DNA from 2 places in the Arthrobacter sp. 179 genome. Region 1 is predicted to be linked to the other one. Evidence: riboswitches for the same ligand, from Rfam matches in the RefSeq annotation. Region 1 holds a riboswitch; the other holds the start of a gene.
What was found. A riboswitch is a leader RNA that binds a small molecule or an ion and turns the genes downstream of it on or off. The one in region 1 is predicted to bind S-adenosylmethionine.
Positions count from the first base shown of each region.

Region 2: linked by a shared signal. The riboswitch ahead of ACT3UE_RS00985 (flavin reductase family protein) and the one ahead of ACT3UE_RS00310 (OsmC family protein) in region 1 are both predicted to bind S-adenosylmethionine.

Region 1 covers NZ_JBQSYU010000001.1:56,085-60,290, forward strand. Annotated here, with positions in the region: gene ACT3UE_RS00285 (bifunctional metallophosphatase/5'-nucleotidase) at 1-157, shown strand, start outside; gene ACT3UE_RS00290 (hypothetical protein) at 208-660, opposite strand; gene ACT3UE_RS00295 (hypothetical protein) at 702-908, opposite strand; gene ACT3UE_RS00300 (SRPBCC family protein) at 974-1,426, shown strand; gene ACT3UE_RS00305 (DUF6226 family protein) at 1,629-2,297, opposite strand; SAM riboswitch class IV at 2,450-2,565, shown strand; gene ACT3UE_RS00310 (OsmC family protein) at 2,600-3,142, shown strand; gene ACT3UE_RS00315 (DUF805 domain-containing protein) at 3,688-4,206, shown strand, end outside.
Region 2 covers NZ_JBQSYU010000001.1:190,579-194,784, reverse strand. Annotated here, with positions in the region: gene ACT3UE_RS01000 (single-stranded DNA-binding protein) at 32-607, shown strand; gene rpsR (30S ribosomal protein S18) at 676-915, shown strand; gene rplI (50S ribosomal protein L9) at 930-1,385, shown strand; SAM riboswitch class IV at 1,601-1,715, shown strand; gene ACT3UE_RS00985 (flavin reductase family protein) at 1,768-2,274, shown strand; gene ACT3UE_RS00980 (hypothetical protein) at 2,294-2,740, opposite strand; gene ACT3UE_RS00975 (DUF1801 domain-containing protein) at 2,821-3,243, opposite strand; gene dnaB (replicative DNA helicase) at 3,809-4,206, shown strand, end outside.

The DNA of each region.
Region 1 (4,206 bases):
CTCGTTCCTTGCCGCCGGTGGTGACAACTTCACCACGTTGGCCGAGGGGGCAAACGCGACCGACTCGGGCCAAAGCGACCTGGTCGCTGCCCTGGATTACTTCGAGGCCCACGACGTCGTCGACCCGGCCCCGCTGGGCCGGGCCGTCGCGCAGTAGTCGCAGTGTCCGCGCCGGCCATTCGCCGGCGCGGCCGTTGCCGGCCGCCTTCAGCCCATGCGCGAATTCGCCAGGATGATGCCGATGGGGGCCGATACCAGGATGATCACGATCATCGCCCGGTATCCATAAAGCCACCACCGCTGTTCCGAGGCAGCACCGCGGGCCGCCCAGATGAACAGGCCCATGGCGACGACGATCAGCCCCGCACCAATCCACGTCAGCAACGTCAGGGAGAACATCGAGCCACCCAGTACGGCGATATTGGCGAGGTTGTACGTCAAGACTTCGGCCGAAACGAAGCCCTCCGACGGGGTTTTTACGGCCAACCGGGCCTGGCCCAGGCCCAGCACCACTTGCGCGACACCGACCACCAGCACCAGATAGGCGACCGCCCAGGCGGCCAAATAGGACGGGGAGGCGGCACTGATGGCGGAGAAGAGACCACCGAGCAGCATGCCGAGGCCACCGATGACGAGGAAGGGAGTCGCTGTTCTGTTCACGCCTACAGACTACGGATTCACCGTCTCCCGTGGAACAACCCTCAGGCCCGGTTCTTCAGGGTGTCTTGACGCCGAAACTCCCGCACCCATACGGAGAGCGTGAATCCGGAGCCTGCGACGATGAGCGCGCCGATCACGGGCAGCCACCAGGATTCCCCGAAGAGCCCGAAGACCAACAGCAGTAGACCCACGAGGATCATGGCGCAGTAGGCGGCAATCAGGAGGCGTTGCTGGGTGGAGAAGCGCATACGCGCACCGTACCGCGTATTCGCCGACCTTTCGAGAGGCGGGCAACACCTGAGAGACTCTGCCCATGAGCGTTTCCTTCCAGTGCACGACGTGGACCACCATCCCTCAGGAACACTTATTCGATCTGGCCCGGAACATCGACACCCATCAACAATCGCTGGCGAAGTCCCGGGAGGAGGCCATCGCCGGTGTCACTTCCGGCCTCATCTCACTCGGTGAGAACGTGACATGGCGGGCTTGGCACTTTGGCGTCCCCCTGAAGATGACCAGCCGCATCATGCAGATGGAAGCACCGCACTCCTTCATCGACGAACAGGTCAAGGGCCCGTTCCGCTGGTTTCGTCATATCCATGAGTTCAGCCAGGAGTCGGGGGGAACAACCATGGTTGACCGCGTCGATTTCGCCGCACCGTTCGGCCCTCTCGGTCGTTTGGCAGAGAAGCTCTTCCTGGCCCGTTATCTGCAGAAGCTCATCGAGGAGCGGAACCGCCATCTCAGCGCCGGGCCCGTGGACTAATTAGCGGCCCTGATTGCGCGGATGCTTCCGTGCAACGCGTTCATTTCCGCGCTTATGGTTGCCGGTGATTCGCGCCATGAGTGCCTGCGGTTCTTGTGTTTCGATGTCGGCCAGGAAGCACGTGGCCATCATCCCGCGCAGTGTTGACGCCCGCCGGCCCTGATGGAAGATCACGACGGAACCGCCACGGGCACACGGTTTGTCAGCCCCCTGCCGCACCAGCCGCGTCTCGCACCGCTTCCGGCCACGGCCGCCAGTGCCCATCGGAAGGGAGCATGGCTTCTGCCACCTCCATCCTTCCCTCGGGCACATCCTCGGCATGGATGCACCCGGCTTCTTCCCACCGGCCCGGCTCGGCCAGCCGATAATCGACAGATTGGTCGTCGTTGGGATTAATTCGTTCAAAATAGCCGCCTGAGACGACGGCTCGCACCACGGATTCAAGGTTTTCCAACAGCTCCTGGACATCGTCATCGCAGGCATCGCAACCGCATACCGGATAGTGGGCGTCGTAGAGGGCGCCAGCGTGCAGGAAGATCCCCGGGAACCCGGTGAAGACGAAGGTCAGCGGGGCCGCGAGCAGGTTGGACGGGACGACCCGGACCGCGTGGACGACGTCCTCCGAGGGGAACAGCAGATCGGAAGCAACCTCCGGGTCCCGTTCGGCGACGACGTCAAAGGCGTCCAACAGCCAGTCGAGCTGGGCATCAGCGACCTCATGCAAGGGAGCGAACCGGTGTCGATGGCCCACCGTGGAGTAGGCGCGCGAAGGCGGAGACATCCCTTCCCACCGATGGCCGTAGGCGATCGGGGCGCCCTGTCCATCGCGATGGATCTCCGGGGTGAACTCCGGGCGCCGGTATCCGCTCATGGCCCCACGATAACCGCTGGGATACCCCCTGGCGAGGGGAATCCTGCTGCGGGGATGGCGGGCTCTCCACCCGCGGATGACCCGGCGTATGTCTCCGGATGACGCGACGCGTTTGCCCGATCGGCGTTCCCGCCAGCAGAATCGAACCCAAGAATCAAGAGATCCAACCTGAGGCCCTGGCCGGTTGGACGGCAACCCCCTTCGCCATAGTGGGGTGCCCCAGGTGACGATTCGACGCCGTCCCGACCGGGAGGCGTAAGTATGGCGCAGCGCCACGCTCGCCATGACAGCGAAGGAACGCCATGACCCAGACCCTTGCAGAAACCAGCATTTCCAACCGCGCCGAACGCCTCGATTCCGCGGGATCCGCCTGGGCGGAACGGATCGGTCAGAACACTGCCAGCGCATCGCTGCAGTTCCGCGCGACGGCCGACCCGGTGGGCTCGGTCGGTTCGACCATCCGCGCCGGACGCCACGAATTCACCGTCGACGAACCGGCGGCATTGGCCGGGGACGACGTCGCCGCCAGCCCCGTCGAATACGCCCTCGGGGCGTTGATCTCCTGCCAGGTGGTGGTCTACCGCCTCTATGCTCACCAGCTGGGCATCACGATCGACTCGCTGGACATCTCGGCGGACGCCGACCTGGATGTGCGCGGCCTGTTCGGCATCGAGGACAAGGTCCGCCCGGGATTCGGTGATGTGCGGCTGACCGTGGACGTCTCGGGTCCGGCCACCGAGGAACGCTATGCCGAACTCCAGGCGGCCGTCGACGCCCACTGCCCGGTATTGGACGTCTTCACGAACCCGACCCCGGTGACCACGACCCTGCGGGTCAACTCCTAGAAGGCGGCCAGCAGCCGACTCCCAACAGGACCTCCGAACCGGCTGTACCTGCCGAATTGCACGGTGTTGTCCCTGGGGCTGCGGCTCCTGGTGTCCAGTCACGATCCATGAAGCAGCGATCTCTTGATGTTCATGAAGTGAGCTTCTGTCTAGTTCGACGGTCCAGTGACAACTGTCCGGCTCCCGGCACCGTGATGGCCAAGTTGAAACCGCTGAGCTGTCGTGGATCGGGGTCTTCCCCGAGGACCAGTGCGCCCAGGCCTGCCACTGCCGGCGGCGGGAGCCGTCAGCAGGGCAGTGGCGGTGGCCGGCAGCCTCCAGAGGTCCCCCTGAACCACAAGGTGTAGGCGGGCAATCCTCCGATGCCACCGAGCTAGAGGTAGCCGGTTGCCCCGGCGGCCTCGAGCTAGTCGGGGTGGCTCCGGGGGCCTACCCCACACCAAGGGCAGACACGACGCGACATGGGGAGTCCTCCCCATCGCATGTCAAGGCTCCATCTGGAAGACTACTCCCGATCACCCGAAATACTTTCGATGGAGGAAATTTTGAGCAGCAGCACCCCCAACCCCTATGGCAACCCCGGAGGGGTCACCATGCCCACCCATGGTGAGGCTCCCTTGGACCAGCCGCTCTACGGGGCCAGCTTCGGCCAGGCCATCAAGCGCTTCTTCAAGAAGTATGCGACCTTCTCGGGTCGGGCCAGCCGCAGCGAGTTCTGGTTCTTCGCGCTTTTCAACGCCATCGTCTACACCGTGTTCTACGGCTTGGCGATCGGATTCGGACTGGCCGGCTCCGACCCCGTCACCGGTGAAATGGGTGCCGGCGGGGCCATCCCCTCCTTGGTGATCGGGCTCTATGGGTTGGCCATCATCATCCCGTCCATCGCCCTGAGCGTCCGCCGCCTGCACGACGGCAACTTCAGCGGATTCCTGTACCTGCTGATCCTGGTGCCGATTCTCGGTGGGCTCGTGGTCCTCGTCCTCATGATCATGCCCTCCGTCCCCGAAGGTGCTCGTTTCGACGCCGATGGCGGCGCGGCAGCCTACGGGAACGCCTTTGGCACC
Region 2 (4,206 bases), 130 kb from region 1:
CTTTTCGTAGAAACCGACTCAAGGAGGCACCATGGCAGGCGAAACCGTCATCACGGTCATCGGAAATCTCACCGCTGACCCGGAATTGCGTTTCACCCCGTCCGGTTCTGCAGTGGCGAACTTCACCATTGCCTCGACCCCGCGGACCTTCGACCGCCAGACCAGTGAGTGGAAGGACGGCGAAACGCTGTTCCTTCGCGCATCGGTGTGGCGCGATGCTGCCGAAAATGTCGCCGAGACGCTGACCAAGGGCATGCGCGTCGTCGCCCAGGGTCGGTTGAAGTCGCGTTCCTTCGAAACCAAGGAAGGCGAGAAGCGCACCGTCATGGAGCTGGATGCCGACGAGATCGGCCCCTCGCTTCGCTACGCTTCCGCCAAGGTCACCCGCACCCAGCGCAACAACTCGGGTGGTGGCGGCTTCGGCGGCGGTAATGCCGGAGGAAACTTCGGTGGCGGAAACCAGAGCGGCAACGCTGGATTCGGTGGGGGAAACCCCGGCGGAAACCAGGGCGGCACCTGGAACGCTCCGGCTCAGGACCCCTGGGCCTCCTCCTCCAATAACGGTGGATGGGGCAATGCCGGCGGGTCCGACGAACCACCCTTCTAAAGCAACACCTCTTATTCACCATCCCGCGGAAAAATTCTGCGGGCTCCACCAGATAAAGGAGCTCCACGATGGCTAAGGCTGAACTCCGTAAGCCCAAACCAAAGTCCAATCCCTTGAAGGCCGCTGACATCACCGTCATCGACTACAAGGACGTAGCATTGCTGCGCAAGTTCATTTCCGACCGCGGAAAGATCCGTGCCCGTCGCGTGACAGGCGTCTCCGTCCAGGAGCAGCGCAAGATCGCCCAGGCCATCAAGAACGCGCGTGAAGTTGCCCTGCTGCCTTACTCCGGCGCTGGCCGCGGCTAGGAAGGGATAACACCATGGCAAAGCTGATTCTGACCCACGAAGTAACCGGTCTTGGTACCGCTGGCGAGGTCGTCGAGGTGAAGGATGGTTACGCACGTAACTACCTGCTGCCCCGCGGTTTCGCGCTGCTCTGGAGCAAGGGTGGTGAGAAGCAGGTCGAGTCCATCAAGGCCGCCCGCACTGCTCGCGCCATCGCATCCCTCGAGGATGCCCAGGCATTGGCCCAGAACTTGTCCGCCCAGGCGGTCAAGATCACGGTCAAGGCCGGCCAGGGTGGTCGCCTCTTCGGCACCGTCAAGACCGCCGATATCGCCAACGCAGTCGAGGCCGCCGGCCTCGGCTCGATCGACAAGCGCACGGTGGAAATCCCCGAGCACATCAAGTCGACCGGCAACTACCAGGCAACCGTCCGTCTGCACGAGGACGTCTCCGCGACCATCGACCTGCAGGTCGTCGCCGCGAAGAAGTAGCCACCACCGCGAACCGGCTACCCTCCCCACGGGAGGTGGAGCCGACCACGGTGGACCCGAGGGGCCCTGCGCGTAAGCGCAGGGCCCCTCGGTCGTTAAGGCCCGACATCGTCGGCGGCCCATGTGCCTCCGGCTGTGGCCCCCGGGAGGCGATCTTGCGAAATATTGCGGAGATCTTTGACCCCGGGGACCCACCGGCCCTAGCGTGGACCATGAATCAAGAGCGCCACCTTCCAAGCCCTGGCTGGGTGGCCGGCAACCCTCTCACGGTAGTGGGGTGCTCCAGGTGATGATTCGGCCGTCCGGCTCCCCGGGCGGCAAGTACCGCACCCCGTGTGGATCCCGGGATCCACCGGTGTGCCATACGCCGGAAGCAGAGCAGATGACACTGTCCCATGATCTTCAACCCGACGCACTCCGCCAGGCCTTCGCGCGCCACCCTTCGGGAATCGCCGCCCTGTGCGCGATCATCGATGGCGAGGCCCAGGGCCTGGTCGCCTCCTCCTTCACCGTCGGGGTCTCCATGGACCCTCCGTTGGTGATGTTCGCGGTGCAGAACAGCTCCCGGACCTGGCCCATCGTGCGGGCCGCGGGCCGGATCGGCGTGTCGGTTCTCGGCGAGGCCCATGAGCGGGTCTGCCGGCAGATCGCCTCCAAATCGGGTGACCGGTTTGCCGGGTTGCGGCTGGACTCCACCGATGAAGGGGCCCTGTTCCTGAACGAGGCCTCCCTGTGGTTGGACTGCAGCGTGGAACGCGAATTCCCCGCCGGGGACCACCATGTGGTCCTCCTGCGGGTCCACGGCCATGCCGGACACGACGGGGCCCATGACCCGTTGGTCTTCCACGGTTCGGCCTTCCGCACGTTGCAGGCGGAGGCCCTGGTCTAGGACCGCTGGGGGGGGGTGGCTACATGCCCCGCAGGGTGTCCACGTATCGTTTGGCCTGGAGCAGCCCCAGGCCGGTGTCCTGCCTGATCTTACGTACCGCGCCGACGTAGTTTCCTTGATTGATCAGCTGCATGACGCGGTCGAAATTGGGGTTTCCCGGACCGGGCGCCATCCCCGGGGGATGTTCGAGGTCGAACCCGGTGCTCTGGCCGGTGCGTCCGGGGGAGTTGCGGGCGGCCTGGGCCGCCCGAGCCGTCGTCGCCGCCCGGAGCTTTTCCGCCTTCTCCGTGTCGATCTGCTGTTGGTGGGCCGCCGTGGCATTGAGGCGGGCGATGTATTGCTCGGCATCGCTGGGGTGGCCCGAGGGTCGTGTCTTGAAGATCCAGGTCAAGGCACCGAACACCGCGAAAAGGACGACGATCGCGACGATCGCCGTCAGCAGTTCGGAACCGCTGATTTCAGACATGTCCCCTCCTGGGGTTCGGGGCCGCCGCGCGGGCGACGGTCTTTCCTCCATTATTTCACGTGCCTTGGCTCCGGACCCGTTCAGGGCTGGTGAAGTTCGGTCATCACGTGGTGGTGTCCAGTATCCATGAGTTCACGCAGGATCCCGAGCCCGACGTCGGCCAACTTGTTGACGTAGAGGCACGAAGCGCCCAGTCGGTGCTTGCCGAGTCCAGCCGGGAGCCCGGCCGCGGCCGGGGGGTCCGTCAGCCCGTAGAGGGCCAGCGAGGAGGCGCGGGGAGAGCACCCGATCGCCGGGGTATCTCCTTCACGCCCGCTGGGGTAGCGGTAATGGTAGGAGCCGAACCCGACGATGCTGGTTCCCCACATCATCGCGGGCCGACCGCTGGCTTCCTGCATCATCGACAGAAGTGCGTGGGCGTCGTCCCGCCGCGCGGGGTGCTCGATGGCAGCGAGGAAATCACGTGGATCCACCTCTGTCGGTCGGGTCTTCGCTGCTGACATCGTGCCAGCGTGCCAGTGCGATTCGGCGACGGCAATGGATGTCCCGGCCCGGCCCGAGGACGCGAAAGTCAAAGCTACCCACAGCTGGCGGCGTGTCTGTGGAGAACCATGGCCAACTTGTGGATAAGTGGCGCCTGCACACATGTGTGCTGCTTGGCAACCTGCAAGTAGGGGGTGAATGTTGACGAAAAGTTTTCTTCCATCAGTTGTTATCCACAAGTAAAATGCCTAGTCAGAGCAGGGTTATTGAAGGAAAATAAAAGTAATCCACAAGCCCGTCCCCAGACTGTGCACACAACACGCCGCGTCACCCACAGGTTCTCCACATGGGCTGTGGATAACTCTCTTTGGTTCTGCCCGTCGGGGGCATAGGGTGACAGGGTCCCCGGCTCCAACCGGGCTGGATTCCCCGTTCGTCACCCGCGGCACCATTGTGTCGGTGGGTCGCATTCACTGGGATACTAGAGGGACGTGGCTGCGCCGCATCACCGGCGCCGCGCTGAGAGGGAAGGAACCGGACGTGACGCTCACGCACACCGAATCAGGGTCGTCGAATTCATCGGACATGGGGCGGACCCCGCCCCAGGACCTCGTGGCGGAGCAAAGCGTGCTCGGTGGCATGATGCTCTCGAAGGATGCCATCGCGGACTGTGTCGAGGTCCTGCGGGGCGTCGATTTCTATCGGCCCGCGCATGAGGCGATCTACGAGGCCGTCGTGGACCTCTATGGCCGGGGCGAACCCGCCGACGCGGTGACGGTGTCCGACCACTTGACCAAACGCGGGGAGATCTCCCGTGTCGGAGGACCCGCCTACCTGCACACACTGATCCAGTCGGTGCCGACCGCGGCCAACGCCGGGTTCTACGCGGAGATCGTCCGTGAACGGGCGGTATTACGCCGGCTGGTTGAAGCGGGCACCAAGATCGTGCAGATGGGCTACAGCCAGGACGGCGAGGTCGACGC